DNA from 2 places in the Pseudomonas sp. St316 genome. Region 2 is predicted to be linked to the other one. Evidence: riboswitches for the same ligand, from Rfam matches in the RefSeq annotation. Region 2 holds a riboswitch; the other holds the start of a gene.
The links. A riboswitch is a leader RNA that binds a small molecule or an ion and turns the genes downstream of it on or off. The one in region 2 is predicted to bind cobalamin.
Positions count from the first base shown of each region.

Region 1 (8,681 bases), 2.6 Mb from region 2:
CGGCGGCGGCGTTGTCCCGCAGCACCCGAGCCAGAGCCAGGGGTTCTTCCACCAGCGCCCATTGCACCGGACGGCGGGCGCGATGCTGGGCGACCCGCTCGTTCATCTCGCCGTCCAGGGGTTGGCTGGTGGCGATGTAGGTCACGGGTAATTGGGTATCCGTCGCGAGTTTTTCCGCCAGGCGACTCTTGCCGGAGCGGGCGCCACCGAGGATCAGTTGGAGCATGTTTTTTACCTTTCGAATAGGCGGTGTTGCTGTCGGCCTCATCGCGAGCAAGCTCGCTCCCACAGGGGGTTATGGTGTACATGAATTCTGTGGTCATCAGAGATCCAATGTGGGAGCGAGCCTGCTCGCGATGAGGCCGGTGTAGCCACCTCAAATTCCACAGAGTTCACGCAACAACCCAGTATCCAAATGCTGCTCCACCAAGTCCGCCAGCCGCTCGATATCACGCTCGCGCAACCCGTGGTAATCCACCGCCTGCACATCCTGCAACCCGGCCCAACGCAACAACGCGCTGCTGGCCTGGGGCGACTCGAACAGCCCATGCAAATAGGTGCCGAAAATCTGTCCATCGAGGCTCTGGGCGCCGTCGCAACGGCCATCCTCCAGATGCACCGCCGCGTGCTCCAGTGCCGGGCCGCTAGTCACGCCAGCGTGGATTTCATAGCCGCTGACCTCGGCGTCTTCCAAGGCCAGCCGCCCGCGCACATTGCGCAGTTGCTTCTCACGTTCCAGGGTCGTTTCGAAAGCCAGCAAACCCAGCCCGGCGCTGGACCCCGCCGCGCCTTCCAGCCCCTGCGGGTCATGGACGTGCTGGCCGAGCATCTGCAAACCGCCGCAGATGCCCAGCAACTTGCCGCCGTAGCGCAGGTGCCGTTGGAGGGCGGTTTCCCAGCCGTTGGCGCGCAGGTAGTTCAAGTCGCTGCGCACACTTTTCGAACCGGGCAGGATGATCAGGTCGGCGGGCGGGATGGGCTGGCCGGGGCCGATGAATTGCAGGTCGACCTGCGGATGCAGGCGCAGCGGATCGAAATCGGTGTGGTTGCTGATGCGCGGCAGCACCGGCACCACCACCTTGAGCACTTGTTCGGCCTTGTCGGCCTGGCGTTGGTCGAGGCCGTCCTCGGCTTCCAGGTGCAGGTCCATTACGTAAGGCAACACGCCGATCACCGGTTTGCCAGTGCGCGCTTCCAACCAATCCAGGCCCGGTTGCAGCAAGGCGATGTCACCGCGAAAGCGGTTGATGATGAAGCCCTTGACCCGCGCCTGCTCGCTGGGCGAAAGCAACTCCAGGGTACCGACCAGATGAGCGAACACGCCACCGCGATTGATATCGGCGATCAGCAGCACCGGGCAGTCCACAGCTTCGGCAAAGCCCATGTTGGCGATATCGCCGGCACGTAGATTGATCTCCGCCGGCGAGCCCGCGCCTTCCACCATCACCACCGGATACATCGCGCTCAAGCGTTGGTGGGAGACCAGCACCGCTTGCATCGCGATGGCTTTGTAATCGTGATAGGCCACGGCATTCATGGTGGTGACGGCGCGGCCATGGATGATCACCTGGGCGCCAGTGTCGCTGTTGGGCTTGAGCAGCACCGGGTTCATATCGGTGTGCGGTTCAAGCCCGCAGGCCTGGGCCTGCACCGCCTGGGCGCGACCGATTTCGCCGCCGTCGGCGGTCACCGCGCTGTTGAGCGCCATGTTCTGCGGCTTGAACGGCACCACGCTCACACCCTGGCGCCTGACCCAGCGGCACAGCGCCGTCACTAAGGTACTTTTGCCGGCATCAGAGGTGGTGCCCTGCACCATCACTGTGGTCATTGGATGTCCTTGGCGTAGGCCTCGAAGGCCTGTTCGAGGCGCAGGAATTCACTGTCGTCAGCCGGCAGTCCGAAGCGCAGGCTGCCGGTATTGGTGAACAACCGCAGGAGAATGCCGCGATGGGCCATGAAATCGTGAAGCCCCTGGGCGTGCTCGGTGACCAGCCATTGGAACAATCCGCAACCGCCCTGGGGCTTGAAGCCGTGGCGCTCAAGCATCAGCGCCAGGCGTTGGCTGGTGGCTTCGCAGCGTTGCCGCTGGCTCGCGTGGGCGTCGCTGTCCAGCAGGCACGCCTGGCCCAATACCCGGGTCGGCCCGCTGACGGCCCACGGCCCGACCTGTTCGGCGAGCAATTTGAGCAAGCGGCGTTCGGCCAAGACAAACCCCAGGCGCACGCCGGCCAAGCCAAAGAACTTGCCAAACGAACGCAGCACGATCAGCCCGACCAGATGGGTGTGCGCCGCCAGGCTCAGCGACGGCGTGACGTCCATGAAGGCTTCATCCACCACCAGCCAGCCACCGCGTTGGGCCAGACGGGCATGCCAATCCAGCAAGCGCTCGGGTTCCAGGCTCAGGCCCGTGGGGTTATTCGGATTGACCACCACCAGGACGTCGAGGCTGTCGAGGAAAAAATCCACCTCCGACGCCAGCACTTCGCGCACGATGTAGCCGCTGCGGCGCCAGGCTTCGGCGTGCTCGGCATAACAGGGCGACAAGACGCCGACCTTGCCGGCCCGGCGCAGGCGTGGCAACAGCTGGATGGCCATCTGCGAACCGGCCACCGGCAGCACATTCAGCGCGCCGTAATAATCGCAGGCGGCCTGCTCCAGGCCGTCATCGGTTTCCGGCAAACGCGCCCAGGCGCGCAAGGGAATCGCCGGGACGTCGAACGGCCAAGGCGCCAGGCCGCTGGACAAGTCGAGCCAATCAGCCTCGGCAATGCCGTATTGCCGGGCTGCGTTGCGCAAGCGTCCGCCGTGCTCAAGCATAGAACTCAGCTCCCAGGCAGAGAATCAGCAACCACAACCATACCCCGCGCTGGACCAATTGCCAGCCGCGATCAATGGAGTCGGCACTGGCCGGCACGCCTTCGCCCAGCGCTGGACGTTGGTGCAACTGGCCGTGATAAACCGCCGCCCCGCCCAGCTCGACCCCCAACGCACCGGCACCGGCAGCCATCACCGGCCCAGCGTTGGGGCTGTCCCAGGTCGGCCCCTGGCTGCGCCAGCACTTGAGCGCCAGGCGGGTTTTGCCGAGCAGCGCGTAGGTCAACGCCACCAGGCGCGCCGGAATGTAGTTGAGCACGTCGTCGATTTTCGCTGCGGCCCAGCCAAAGCGCTCGAAGCGTTCATTGCGATAACCCCACATGGCGTCGAGGGTATTGCTCAGGCGGTACAACACCACCCCGGGCGCACCGGCCACGGCGAACCAGAACAGCGCGGCGAACACCGCGTCGCTGCCGTTTTCCAACACCGACTCGGTGGCGGCGCGGGCCACGGCGGTTTCATCCAGTTCAGCCGTTTCCCGGCTGACCAGATAGCCGACACGCTGGCGCGCCTCGTCCAGATCACCGCTGCGCAACGCCCGCGCCACCGGCTCGACATGCTCACCGAGGCTGCGCAGGCCGAGGGCACAGTACAAGGCGAGGATCTCCACCAGCCAGCCCACCATCGGCGCCCACGAAAGGGCCGTGGCGAGCAAGGTCAACGGCACCACGGCGATGATCCATGCCGTCACCCCATGGCTGCGCCAACCGCGTCCGCCGGAATTGAAACGTTGTTCGATGCGATCGGCAAAACCGCCGAACGCCACCAGCGGATGCCAGCGTCGTGGCTCGCCCAGCAGCGCATCCAGCGCCACTGCGGCGGCACTGAGCAACGCCACGCTCATGGGCTCACTCCCCAATGGTTTTCATACAGCAGTTCATTGAGCGGGCGCGGTTGCGCCCAACCTTCCAGGGCGAGCATCGGTGCCGGATAAAAACCCTCGACCGGGCCCAGGCAAAGGATCGCCAGCGGCTTGGCCCCGGCGGGCAGGCCCAGCAGGTCGGCCAGGGCCTGGGGTTCGAACAGCGACACCCAGCCCATCCCCAACCCTTCGGCGCGGGAAGCCAACCACAGGTTCTGGATCGCGCAGGACAGCGACGCCAGGTCCATTTCCGGCAAGGTCCGGCGACCGAAGATGTGCCGCTCGCGGTCCTCCATCAACGCCGCCACCAGCACTTCGGCGCAGTCGTCGATGCCCTCGACCTTGAGCTTCATGAACTCATCGCTGCGCTCACCCAAGGCCTCGGCGGTGCGAATGCGTTCTTGCTCCACCAGTTCGCGGATCTGTCCACGCAAGGCACGGTCACTGATGCGGATGAATCGCCACGGTTGCATGAGACCGACGCTGGGGGCCTGGTGCGCAGCTTCCAGCAGGCGGCGCAGCAAGGCCGGCTCAACCGTGCCACCGGTGAAGTGGCGCATGTCGCGGCGCTCGGCGATGGCGCGATAGACCGCTTCGCGTTCGGCCGGGGCAAAGGCGTTGTCGGTCATGACCGCTTCGCGAGCAAGCTCGCTCCCACATTTGAATCGCAATCCCCTGTGGGAGCGAGCTTGCTCGCGAAGGCGCCCTCAAGGTCCCCCTTAAAGGGTTGAGGAGCTCCCGACATTTCCTGCCCAACTCGGTCCCCTGTGGGAGCGAGCCTGCTCGCGAAGGCGCCCTCAAGGTCGGGCGCAAACAACGCCGCAATCGCCCGCGGATTCGACGGAAAATAAAAGTGCACATAAGAAGCCGTCATCCGCCCCTGCCGGAACACCGCTTCCGCCCCCCGCCCGCCGTTGGGGCTATGGCCACGGGCAATCGGTTCAAGTTCGGTGCTGGTCAGGGAATGATGGTAGGTGTGCCCACGCAAGGCGCCTTCCGGTAAATCCACCGCTTGCAGCGCCAGGGCCGCCAGACGCTTTTGCATCTGCGCATCACCGGCCAGCAAGCCGAGCAGTTCGGCGCGGGTGCCGTCGACGTCGGTTAATGAATCGAGCAGATACAACATGCCGCCGCATTCGGCGAGCAACGGTTTATCGGCGGCGTGATGGGCACGGATCGCCGCCAGCATCGGCGCGTTCCCGGCAAGCGCAACATGGTGCAGCTCCGGATAACCACCAGGCAGGTAAAGGCTGTCCGCCTCGGGCAGTTCGCTGTCATGAATCGGCGAAAAGAAGCTCAACTGCGCGCCCATGGCCCGCAGCAGATCGAGGCTGGCGCCATAGGTGAAGGCAAACGCTTCGTCACGGGCCACAGCGATGCGCACCCCGGCGAGCCACGGCTCAACGGCGATCACCTCGGGCGCGGCGAACTCCACCGCTGGCGGCAGCGCCACTTCGCAACTGCCGGCCAGGGCATCGGCGGCCGCATCGAGGCGCACGTCCAAGTCGTTCAACTCGCTGGCCTGGACCAACCCGAGGTGACGGCTGGGCAATTCAATGCCGGTTTCCCGGGACAGCGCGCCGTACCAGCGCAAGCCTTCGGTCAGGCTGCCTTCGAGCAATTGCGCGTGGCGCAAGGTGCCGACCCGGTTGGCCAAGACCCCGGCGAACGGCAGGTCGGGTTGATAACGCGCCAGGCCCAGGGCCAAGGCGCCGAAGGTCTGGGCCATGGCCGTGCCGTCGATCACCGCCAGCACCGGCACGCCAAAATGCCGCGCCAGGTCGGCGCTCGACGGGGTGCCGTCGAACAGCCCCATGACCCCTTCGATCAGGATCAGGTCCGCTTCGGCGGCGGCTTCCCACAACAGCCGGCGACTTTCCTGCTCACCGACCATCCACATGTCCAATTGATAGACCGGCGCGCCACTGGCCCGCTCCAGGATCATCGGGTCGAGGAAGTCCGGGCCGCATTTGAATACGCGCACCTTGCGTCCCTGGTTGCGATGCAAGCGGGCCAGCGCCGCAGTGACGGTGGTCTTGCCCTGGCCCGAGGCCGGCGCTGCGATCAGCACCGCCGGACAGTGGCGGCTGGTCATGGCGGGATCGCTCACAGTTCGACGCCTTTCTGCGCCTTGATACCCGCCTGGAACGCGTGCTTGATCATGCCCATTTCAGTGACGGTGTCGGCCAGCTCGATCATCTCGGGCTTGGCGCCGCGACCGGTCACCACCACGTGCTGCATCGGTGGGCGTGCCTGCAGATCGCTCAGCACCTGATCCAAGTCGAGATAACCGTGCTTGAGGGCAATGTTCAACTCGTCGAGCACCACCAGGCCGATGGACGGATCGCTGAGCAACTGGCGCGATACCGCCCAGGCGGCTTCGGCGGCGGCGATGTCGCGCTGGCGATCCTGGGTTTCCCAGGTGAAACCTTCGCCCATGACGTGAAAGCGCACCTGCTCCGGGAAACGGCGGAAAAACAACTCTTCGCCCGTGCTGTTACGCCCCTTGATGAACTGCACCACACCGCATTGCATGCCGTGGCCCATGGCCCGGGCCAACATGCCGAACGCCGAGCTGCTCTTGCCCTTGCCGTTGCCGGTCAGCACCAGCAGCAGGCCGCATTCATTCGGCGAGTTGGCGATGCGCTCGTCGATCACGGCCTTCTTGCGCAGCATGCGCGCCAGGTGGCGTTCGTCGCGATCGGGCGCGTCGCTGTTGGGTGAACCGGACATGGGGGAAGCCTCCGTTGGAATGGAATAACGGCGGGCGGGCACAAAAAAGGACGGCAACAAAGCCTGGCATCGCCCACCGTGACGCCGTTGGATGAATCAGGCCGGTCTCCGGGCTCATGAGCGGCGTGGTGCCGGACTGCGCGCCTTCCCATGTCGATGACACAGTGGCGTGATGGCAGCCTTGACTCATTTACCGTTGCGGGGGCAGCGCCGGGTTCGTGTGCACTCACCGGCTTCCCTGTTTCACTTTGTCGGCCATAGCCACAAAGCACCTGAAACAAGCGGCGAAGGTTAGAGGGTTGGGGGTGGAGCGTCAATTAAAGCTGGTTCACCGGTCATTGGCCCGGATCAATAAAGCGACGCCAATCTTGTGTCAGGCTGCGGCAAGTGATATCAAATAGACACTACCCCGATATCACAAGAATAAGAGGGCAAAAAGCATGCAAGGCATGATTATCAGCAATCCGAAGCTGGAATTCCTGCGCCCGATGCTGGAGCGCTGGTTTGACTGCATCGATCGCTACAACGCCCTACGCGGCGATAACGACACACCTTACTGGTACGATGAAAAGGCCAACCTCGGATTGCTGTCGGCTGCGGCGTGGATGGCCGAGATGGTCACGCTGCAACACGCCCCGACCCGAAAACAGAATGAAGAAGGTGAGCGCAATGTCAGCGCCGACCTGTTCATTGCCAGCACCGAGGAGCGTGCCTTCATCCAGGCCACCCAGCGCTGGCCCAAGGTCAACCACCTGAACCTGACCCAGCCGCTACTGGAAGCCACCAGCGATGCCAAGCGCATCAGCTATGCCAGCGACTTGAAGCTTGGTTGCCTGTTCGTCTCGCCGCAAAAAGCCCAGCAAAGCGCCACGCCCGAAGAACTGCAGGACATGCTCGACGACCTGCAGAAGGAAAACACCTGCGCCGTGGCCTGGTATTTCCCTTACGCCTACCGCAAGTTGCGCAATGAAGCCGGTCATTACCATCCTGGCATTGCGGTGCTGTTCAAACAGGCCCACGGTTGATTCCTTTAGCAAGGAACTGTGGGAGCGAGCTCGTTCGCGAGGAGGCCAGCACATTCAACCTCTTCGCCAGCTGCGGCACCGCTATCGCGAGCAAGCTCGCTCCCACACTGGATTTCCAGCATGCGCAAAATCCAGATACACCACAGGCCATCTTGCCCGGCTGACAGGGCGACCCAAGGTTGAACCATCGCGCGTCTACGCTCCTCTATGAATAACCACGTGCATTCATAGGGAAGCCAGCATGCTCAAGCCACCTCATCTATTGATCCTCGCCCTTGCCGTCGGGCTCGCCGCCTGTGGCGAATCTTCCACCTTGCAAGTGTCCGACGGCACCGGCCCGGCGCCGAAACTGCCCGAGCCGAACAAGACCCTGATCCCCACCGTCAACATCGCCGAAGCCATCGGCTGGCCGCAAGGTGCCAAGCCGACCGCGGCCCCGGGCCTGCAAGTGGGCGCATTCGCCGAGGGCCTGGACCATCCACGCTGGCTCTACGTACTGCCCAATGGCGATGTGCTGGTGGCCGAAACCAACGCCCCGCCCAAGCCGGACGACGCCAAGGGCATCCGTGGCTGGGTGATGAAAAAAGTCATGGGCCGCGCCGGCGCCGGAGTGCCCAGCCCCAACCGCATCACACTGTTGCGCGATACCAATCATGACGGCATCGCCGAAACCCGCACGGTGTTCCTGGAAAACCTCAACTCGCCGTTCGGCATGACCCTGGTGGGTAATGACCTGTACGTGGCCGACACCGACCGGCTGATCCGCTTCCCCTATAAGGAAGGCGACACACAGATCACCGCACAGCCGACCAAGGTCGTCGATTTGCCAGGTGGGACCATCAACCATCACTGGACCAAGAACGTCATCGCCAGCCGCGACGGCAGCAAGCTGTACGTCACCACCGGCTCGAACAGTAACGTTGCGGAAAACGGCATGGAGGCCGAAGAAGGTCGCGCCGCCATCTGGGAAGTGGACCGCGCCAGCGGCAATCACCGTATCTTCGCCTCGGGCCTGCGCAACCCCAACGGCCTGGCTTGGGAACCCCGCAGCGGTGCGCTCTGGACAGCGGTGAACGAGCGAGATGAGATCGGCAGCGACCTGGTGCCGGACTACATCACGTCGGTCAAGGACGGGGCCTTCTATGGTTGGCCCTACAGCTACTATGGACAGAACGTCGATGTCCGGG
Region 1 covers NZ_AP021901.1:1,635,453-1,644,133, reverse strand. Annotated here, with positions in the region: gene cobU (bifunctional adenosylcobinamide kinase/adenosylcobinamide-phosphate guanylyltransferase) at 1-226, opposite strand, end outside; gene KI237_RS07395 (cobyric acid synthase) at 377-1,828, opposite strand; gene cobD (threonine-phosphate decarboxylase CobD) at 1,825-2,817, opposite strand; gene cbiB (adenosylcobinamide-phosphate synthase CbiB) at 2,810-3,718, opposite strand; gene bluB (5,6-dimethylbenzimidazole synthase) at 3,715-4,365, opposite strand; gene KI237_RS07375 (cobyrinic acid a,c-diamide synthase CobB) at 4,362-5,831, opposite strand; gene cobO (cob(I)yrinic acid a,c-diamide adenosyltransferase) at 5,843-6,469, opposite strand; cobalamin riboswitch at 6,552-6,760, opposite strand; gene KI237_RS07365 (hypothetical protein) at 6,910-7,494, shown strand; gene KI237_RS07360 (PQQ-dependent sugar dehydrogenase) at 7,736-8,681, shown strand, end outside.
Region 1: another riboswitch for cobalamin. It lies ahead of cobO (cob(I)yrinic acid a,c-diamide adenosyltransferase); the one in region 2 lies ahead of KI237_RS18885 (CbtB domain-containing protein).

Region 2 (8,681 bases):
AAGCTCTGGTGGCACGGTCGCAGGTCGAGGCTGTCCAGGTCGTTGCTGACACCACCGAGCAACTGCTGGATCAACGCAGTGCCGCTTCCTGGCAACTCGACCGGCAGCGGATAACCCTCGGTTTGCATGGCGCGCAGGATATTCAGCGCCGCCGCCGGGGTGTCGAGGCCGACACCGTTGCCGATACGCCCGTCTCGGGTCGGGTAGTTGGCGAGGATCAGCGCCACGCGCTTTTGCGCGTTGGGCAGGCGCGCCAGGGTGGTCCAGCGCCGGGCCAGTTCGGCGACAAAATCCATGCGTTCGGGCACGGCGCGGTAGCAGACCACGTCACTCTGGCTGCGCTCGCTGCGCCAGGCCAGGTCCTTGAAACTGATGGGGCGACTGATGATCCGTCCGTCCAGTTCCGGCAAGGCGATGTGCATCGCCAGGTCCCGCGGCCCCAAACCCTGCTCGCTGGCACGCCAGCCGGGTTCGTTGTCCTGGGCGCAGATCGCCTGGATCACCGGAATGTTACGGCGAAATGGCCGCAGATGCGGGGCCTCGGGGCTGGATTGAGCGAAGCCGGTGGTGTTGATAATGACGCCGGCTTCGACCTCATCCAACCAGTCTTGCACCCGTGCCAGGCAACCGGGCTCCTTGAGGCTGGCCACGGCAATGGGCAGCGGATTGAGCCCCGCCCCTTGCAGGCGCTGGCAGAACACGTCGATGAACGCGGTGTTCGCCGCTTGCAGGTGGGAGCGATAGAACAACACCGCCGCCACCGGTTGCCCGGCGCTCCAGTCGGCTTGCCAATCGGCGAGGTTGGCACTGGTTTTCGCCGGGTGATAGATGGCCGTGCGTGGCAAGGCCTGCGGCTCGGCCCACGGATAATCGCGGCCAAACCATTGGCTGCCCAGGTTGTGAAACAGGTCCAGGGCATTGCCCAGCCCGCCCTGGCGCAAGAACTGCCAGAGCCGGTCGCGGTCTTCGCAGGGCACGTTGCTCAGGTCGCTGAGTTCCGGGTCCGGACGATCATCCCCCGGCACCAGAATCAGCTTCACCCCGCGCCCGGCCAGTTCCATCAGGCGCTCGATGCCGTAACGCCAATAGCCGATGCCGCCATGCAGCGACAGCAGGATGACCTTGGCGTGGCGCAGCACGTCGTCGAAATACAGATCCACCGAGGCGTGGTTCTGCACCTGCATCGGGTTGGCCAGGCGAAACTGCGGGTAGTCATCCGGCAACTGCCGCGCCGCTTCGGCCAGCAATGCCAGGCTGGAGTCGCCGCTGCACAGGATCACCAGTTCGGCGGGGGTTTGCCCCAGGTCGGCAATGTTGTCATCCGACACGAACCCGCCGGGCTGGGTCCTGAGCAGGTGCATGGCTTAGGCCCCGAGGGCGGCGCGCAACTGCGCTTCGAGCAGCGCGGCGTCGAGCGCCTGGCCGATCAGCACCAGACGGGTGACTCGCGCTTCGTCGGCGCCCCACTGACGGTCGAAATGCTTGTCGAAACGCGTGCCGACGCCCTGGATCAGCAAGCGCATCGGCTTGTTCGGGATCGCTGCGAAACCCTTGACCCGCAACACACCGTGCTGGACCACCAGCTGCGTCAGCGCGTCCAGCAACAGGCTTTCGTCGGCCTGGGGCAACTCGATGGAAATAGAGTCGAAGGCGTCATGATCGTGGTCGTCATCATCGCCATCGTGGTGATGGTCGTGATGGCTGTGGCGGCCGTCGATGTGTTCTTCGGAACCGGCACCCAGGCCGATCAACACGTCCAGCGGCAGGCGACCGCTGCTGGCTTCGATGACCTTGACCGCCGGCGGCAGCTCTTCGGCGACTTCCAGGCGCACCTTGGCCAGGTCTTCGGGGCTGATCAGGTCGGCCTTGTTGAGGATCACCAGGTCGGCGCTTGCCAGTTGGTCGGCGAACAGTTCGTGCAGCGGCGATTCGTGATCCAGGTTGGGATCGAGTTTGCGCTGCGCATCGACCTGGTCGGGGAACGCGGCAAAGGTGCCGGCGGCCACGGCCGGGCTGTCGACCACGGTGATCACTGCGTCGACGGTGCAGGCGCTGCGGATTTCCGGCCACTGGAAAGCCTGGACCAGCGGCTTGGGCAGGGCCAGGCCGGAGGTTTCGATGAGGATGTGGTCGAGGTCGCCACGCCGGGCCACCAGTTCGCGCATCACTGGGAAGAACTCTTCCTGCACCGTGCAGCACAGGCAACCGTTGGCCAGTTCATAGACGCGACCGTTGGCTTCTTCTTCGGTGCAGCCGATGGAGCACTGCTTGAGGATCTCGCCGTCGATGCCCAGCTCGCCGAATTCGTTGACGATCACGGCGATGCGACGGCCCTGGGCGTTGTCGAGCATGTGCCGCAGCAAGGTGGTCTTACCCGAGCCGAGGAAACCAGTGACGATGGTGACGGGAAGTTTGGCCAGTGTTTTCATCGGATGCCCTTTGGCAAGGTGGCGGGCAAACGGGACGACAACCGCTGGCACAAGCGTGCGCGGAAGATTTCGCCACCGGATCACCCCGCCCGGTTGTAGTGAGAATCTGTCTCGAGGCAGGTCTCCTGGCTGACGGCGGGCCAGTCTTTGGACTGGCGATGACTGCGCCTTCCCGTGTGTCCATCGTAAAAATGGCATGCACAGTGGCCTTGCAGAAACAGCACCGTTCACAGTTGCGGGGGCAGCCGCGGCTTGGACCGCGTTCCCTTCTTAGCTCCGGCACATGCCGAAGAACCTCGAAGGCGCAAGGCTACGCAGGGTGTGGGGGCGGGTCAATCTCCGCAAGCAAGTTCTGCGGTGTCCTTGCTACCGCTATCGCGAGCAAGCTCGCTCCCACATTGGATCTACATTGGTCTTGAATTTTGGGCCCGGCGCAAATCCTTGTGTGGGAGCGAGCTTGCTCGCGATTGGGCAGCGCAGCGGCCCTCCCTCCGCATTGACGCCCGCCCCCGCCCATGCTCTCCTGTGCATGGTTTGCGTAGCTAACAGAACCGGCTACACAAACCACTCGTTACGGGTGCCCTTCACAGGGTGAAACGGGAAACCGGTGAATCGTGTGCTTTACTTCAAAGCCACGTCAGTCCGGTGCTGCCCCCGCAACGGTAAGCGAGCGAAGCGTCTGAACCACTGTGTCCCAGGACATGGGAAGGTGACGCTTGCAGGCCAGGCGCAAGCCCCCGCCCCTCGCGAGCCCGGAGACCGGCCCATGACTCCTGCATCAACAAACCCGCGGTGGGCGGGCGCTGTTCGAACCTTGGCGGGCTTTCGCCCGGGGTTTCATTGCGCTCGACTCCCCCACTGAACAAGAACAGAGGGAAGCGCCATGTCGACCATCAGCAGCACCGCCCGCACCGCCAGCAGCACCACCACCCTGAGCCAACGCCTGAGCGCCGCGATCCTTGCTTCGATCCTGGGCGCGGGGCTGGTCTATTTCGCCGGTTTCTCCCACATCGAAGCAGTGCACAACGCCGCCCACGATACCCGCCACAGCGCCGCTTTCCCGTGCCATTGAGAGCTGACGAGATGATCAAGCGTATCGCGCAGACCGCTGGTTTCAGCGGCTTGCTGGCCGCCCTGCTGCTGACCCTGCTGCAAAGTTTCTGGGTATCGCCGCTGATTCTCCAGGCGGAAACCTTCGAGAAGGCCCCGGCGACCGAGGTCCATGAACACGCCCACGGGGCGGCTCATACCCATGATGCCGAGGCCTGGGAGCCGGAAGACGGCTGGCAGCGCGTGCTGTCCACCACAGGCGGCAACCTGGTGGTCGCCGTGGGTTTTGCCCTGATGCTGGCGGGCCTGTACACCTTGCGTGCACCGACTCGCACGTCCCAGGGCCTGCTCTGGGGCCTGGCCGGTTATGCCACTTTCGTCCTGGCGCCGACGCTTGGCCTGCCGCCGGAACTGCCTGGTACCGCAGCGGCCGACCTGGCCCAACGTCAGATATGGTGGATCGGCACCGCGGCGTCCACGGCGGTGGGCATTGCCTTGATCGCGTTCGGCCGGCATTGGCTGCTCAAGGTACTGGGCGTGGCGACGTTGCTGGTGCCCCACGTCATCGGCGCACCGCAGCCCGAAGTCCACTCGATGCTGGCGCCCGAAGCGCTGGAGAGTCAGTTCAAGATCGCCTCGCAGCTGACCAACGTCGCGTTCTGGCTGGCCCTGGGCCTGATCAGCGCCTGGCTGTTTCGCCGTGACGGCCAAGCCCACCACGACGCATGAGCGCCGAGCCGATCCTGGTGATCGGCCTGGGCTGCCAGCGTGGCTGCCCGGCCAGCACGCTGCGGGCCTTGCTCGACCAGACGCTGCTGGCCCACGGCATCGAACTTCATCGGGTACGGGCCCTGGCCAGTATCGACCTCAAGCGTGACGAGCCCGGGCTGCTGGAGCTGGCCGGACAACTGGCCCTGCCGTTGACCTGTTTCAGTGTCGAACAGTTGGCCGGCTACGAGCAGCGGCTCAGTCACCGCTCCGAGATCGCCTTCGAGCGAACCGGTTGCTACGGCATCGCCGAAAGCGCCGCCCTGGCCTTGGCCGACCAGTTGGGCACACCGCCTGCGAGGCTGCTGATTACTCGCCAAAAAGGCCCAAAGAGCACGTTGGCATTGGCGGTCGTGGCGTAAATCCCGATAATCGGCGCCCAGGATCATGAGTGATCTTCATCTGGGCGACGCTCACCCACCTTTCACAGGAGCCGGTCATGACCGTTTACTTCATCGGCGCCGGCCCCGGCGACCCGGATCTCATCACGGTCAAAGGCCAGCGACTGATCCGCCACTGCGCGGTGATCATCTACGCCGGCTCCCTGGTGCCGACCGCCGTCCTTGAAGGTCATAGTGCCGAACAGGTCATCAACAGCGCCGAGCTGCATCTGGAACAGATCATCGAATTGATCAAGAGCGCCCATCTCAAGGGCCAGGACGTGGCCCGGGTGCATTCCGGCGACCCGAGCCTGTACGGCGCCATTGGCGAGCAGATTCGTTGCCTGCGGGAATTTGACATCCCTTTCGAAATCATCCCGGGTGTGACCGCGACCTCAGCCTGCGCCGCCTTGCTGGGTGCCGAACTGACCTTGCCGGACATTTCCCAAAGCCTGATCCTCACCCGCTACGCCGACAAAAGCCCGATGCCCGCTGGGGAAGAACTGGGCAGCCTGGCGCAGCACGGGGCGACCATGGCGATTCACCTGGGGGTCAATCATCTGGAAAAAATCGTCGACGAACTGCTGCCCCACTATGGCGCCGATTGCCCGATCGCAGTGATTCACCGGGCGACATGGCCGGATCAGGATTGGGTGTTGGGCACGCTGGCGGATATTGCCGAGAAGGTACAGGCCAAGGGTTTTCGCCGAACGGCGTTGATCCTGGTGGGACGTGTGTTGGGTAATGACGTGTTCAGCGAATCGTCGCTGTACCGCGCCGGGCATGCGCATCTCTACAGGCCCTGACTGCCGGGCCAGACAATGCACCCTGTGGGAGCCGAGCTTGCTCGCGATAGCGGTGGGTCAGCTTGCAATGATATTGAACGTACCGCCGTCATCGCGAGCAAGCTCGCTCCCACAGGGATTGGCGGATAGCCACAGCGTCACAAACCGATCGCTCAAACTTTGGTAGCGAGGGAGCAAGCTCCCTCGCCACGGTTTTTGCTCGCAGCGCATGCCTATCAGTAGTAGGCGTTTTCTTTCTGCGTGTGGTCGGTCACGTCGCGCACGCCCTTGAGCTCCGGAATGCGCTCGAGCAAGGTCCGCTCGATGCCTTCCTTCAAGGTCACGTCAGCCTGGCCGCAGCCCTGGCAGCCGCCGCCGAACTGGAGCACGGCGATGCCGTCTTCCACCACGTCGATCAGCGAAACCTGGCCACCGTGGCTGGCCAGCCCCGGGTTGATTTCGGTTTGCAGGTAGTAATTGATGCGCTCGTTGACCGGGCTGTCGGCATTGACCATCGGCACCTTGGCGTTTGGCGCCTTGATGGTCAACTGGCCGCCCATGCGGTCAGTGGCGTAGTCGACCACCGCATCATCCAGGAAGGCTTCGCTGAACGAGTCGATGTACGCGGTGAAGCTCTTGAGCCCCAGCGCGGTGTCTTCGGGTTTTTCTTCTCCCGGCTTGCAGTAGGCAATGCACGTCTCGGCGTACTGGGTGCCGGGCTGGGTGATGAAGATGCGGATCCCGATACCCGGGGTGTTCTGCTTGGACAGCAGGTCGGCCAGGTAATCGTGGGCGGCATCGGTAATGGTAATAGCGGTCATGGAAACTCCTCGCAGGCTTGCCAGCAGTTTACGCCAATCATCGCCCCGGACAAAGTCCCAGTATTTTTGTCAGGAAAGCGTCCGGCGGCACGGAGTTTGCCGCCGCAGCTTTCGATCAGAGGTTCTGGTAGCGATTCATGTCCAGCACACCGTTTTCCACGGGCTCCGTCTCCTGGATGTACTGGCTCAGGTCATGGAAGTAGTACCAGAACTGCGGGTGACTGCGGCGAATGCCCCAGCGCTCGACAATCCGCTCGAACGCCGGTGCATCCTGGGCGCCTTGCATGGCCTCGACGAATGCCGGTACTTGCCCGGCCGGAATGTTGAACATGAAGTTCGGATAACTGCTGAGCACGCCCGGGTAGACCGTCAGGGTGTCCAGCCCCGGCTGGTAGCGCGTCTCCTCGCCCAGCAGGAATGCCACGTTGCTGTGGGCTCGGTTGCGCAGCAGGCTGTAGACCTCACGATGACCGCCGGCGGTTTCGACGCGCAGCAGGGTCGCTTCCGGCAGTTGGTCGATCACCTTGAACCCCGCCGCCGGGCGTGACACCAGACGACTGAGGGCCTGTTCGGCGTTTTGCAACGTCGGGTCGATGTTCGGGCGCGAGCAGTAGGCCCCGTCGCAGCGGTTGATTGGGTCGGGGCGCGCATTCAGCTCACCATAACGGGCCAGCAGTTGCTGGGCGAAATCACCCTTGGGGTCGCGTTCGTCGAGCTTGAGGGCCGTCGGCTTGTCATCGTCGATGGCCTCGTAATCGAGCCACATCTTGAATTTGCCGCCGGCCTGGTACCAGTCGTCAAGGTAGCCTTCCCGGGAGTCGGCCGGCATCAAGCGCAGGAAATTCTGCTCCGCACCGTTGCGGATCAGGTCGAAGTAAAGACGGGTCTGGGCTTGATGGGAGACGTTGCCGAACACATCGAAATTCACCGCCAACTGGTAATAGGTGCGCTCCAGCAACGGGAAGTCGAACAACCACATCGTCTGCGGCACTTCCCCGATCAGCCCCTTGGTGACCGAAGCGCTGTCGAAATGTCGGAAAATGCTCAGCAGCGCGTTGTCGTTGCCGGCCCATAGCGTCGACCAACTCGGTGCCGGCAGCTCGGCGTAGTTGTCGCGGCGCAAGGCTTCGTACTTGTTGCGCTTGTCCCGGTAGTCGAGCCACAGGCTGACGACGCTGCCCACGTCGTCGTTCTGCCCCGGCATCGCCAACAGCGGCGTAGCCTGGCCGCGGTAGTTCGGGTCGGTGATGTAGAGGTCATGCTCGGGGGCCTGGAACAGCGCCCAGAAATTGTCACGGATCACATCCGTGGCGATCTGGCCCCGACACACCGGTCCGCGAATGAAGGTGCGCACGAAATACTCGGCGTTATCGAGCATGAACTGATAGCGGGCCTGTGCTGGAATCGCTTCAAAAGTGGAAAACGGATTGGCCCGGCGCTCCGGCCCATAGCCCGGCAAGGCATTCACCTGCCATTTGCCGCTGTAGAACAGGCTCTTGATCCGCGCCATCTTCGCCGCACTCAAGCCGTAGGTGATATGGGTCTTGTGCACGATCACGCCTTGCACCGGCCAGAGCCGGTAATAGACACGGGTACCGGGATCGTCGTTCGGACGGCGGGTGTTGATCAGATCGATGGGCTGACCGGTGGGTGTACGCGAACGCACCCATTGGAAGAAATGCCCCTGTTCGCCATCCTTGAAATAGATATGCGCCAGGAACCAGTGTTCGAACAACCAGCGGCCCACCAGGCTTTGCCGGGCGCCTGGCGCGTTGAGCAAGCTCTCCCACTGCACCACCTGCAAGGCCTCGGCGGCGCTCGGGGCCAAGGCCTGCTGGTCGATGGGCGCGCCGACGGCCAGCCAGCGCTGCAGCGTCTGATATTGCTGGTCGGTCAAACCGGTGACGGCCAAGGGCATGCCGTCCTTGGGATGGCTGCCTGCGTATTCGTCGAATTGATCCGGCAGCGCGCAGCTGTTTTCCCGATCGAGGCCCAGCACGATGTCTTCCGGCAACTTGGCGTTGGGCTGCAGCGGCGTGCGGTGGCCCAACTCCAGCATGCGCGCCATCAGGGCAGCCTGGCTGCCCTGAGCATCGAGGACCGAATAGAACCCCTTGCGCTGCCAGGCGCGCTGGCCGGAAGCGTCGTAGAACAATCGGGTCGGCTGCGCCGCCACACGTCGCTCACCGTCATACACCGACAGCTTGCTCGCACCCCGGGCCGCGCCTTCGCCGCTGCCCAGGTTCAACTGGCAGGCGGAGTCGTAGCAGGCGTGGCAGGCCACGCATTTTTCGGTGAAGATCGGCTGGATGTCGCGCGTGTATGAAGGCGCCAGAGCGGGATCCCGGGCCACTGCAATAAAAGACCACAGCAGCAACAGACTGCCGACGAAAACGCGGTACGGCATGTCGCGGATCCTGAAAGTGAATCCGGCGATTCTACCGAGCC
Region 2 covers NZ_AP021901.1:4,283,737-4,292,417, forward strand. Annotated here, with positions in the region: gene cobN (cobaltochelatase subunit CobN) at 1-1,361, opposite strand, end outside; gene cobW (cobalamin biosynthesis protein CobW) at 1,365-2,429, opposite strand; cobalamin riboswitch at 2,528-2,743, opposite strand; cobalamin riboswitch at 2,988-3,211, shown strand; gene KI237_RS18885 (CbtB domain-containing protein) at 3,313-3,501, shown strand; gene KI237_RS18890 (CbtA family protein) at 3,513-4,208, shown strand; gene KI237_RS18895 (cobalamin biosynthesis protein) at 4,205-4,609, shown strand; gene cobM (precorrin-4 C(11)-methyltransferase) at 4,687-5,433, shown strand; gene nfuA (Fe-S biogenesis protein NfuA) at 5,649-6,233, opposite strand; gene KI237_RS18910 (fatty acid cis/trans isomerase) at 6,349-8,640, opposite strand.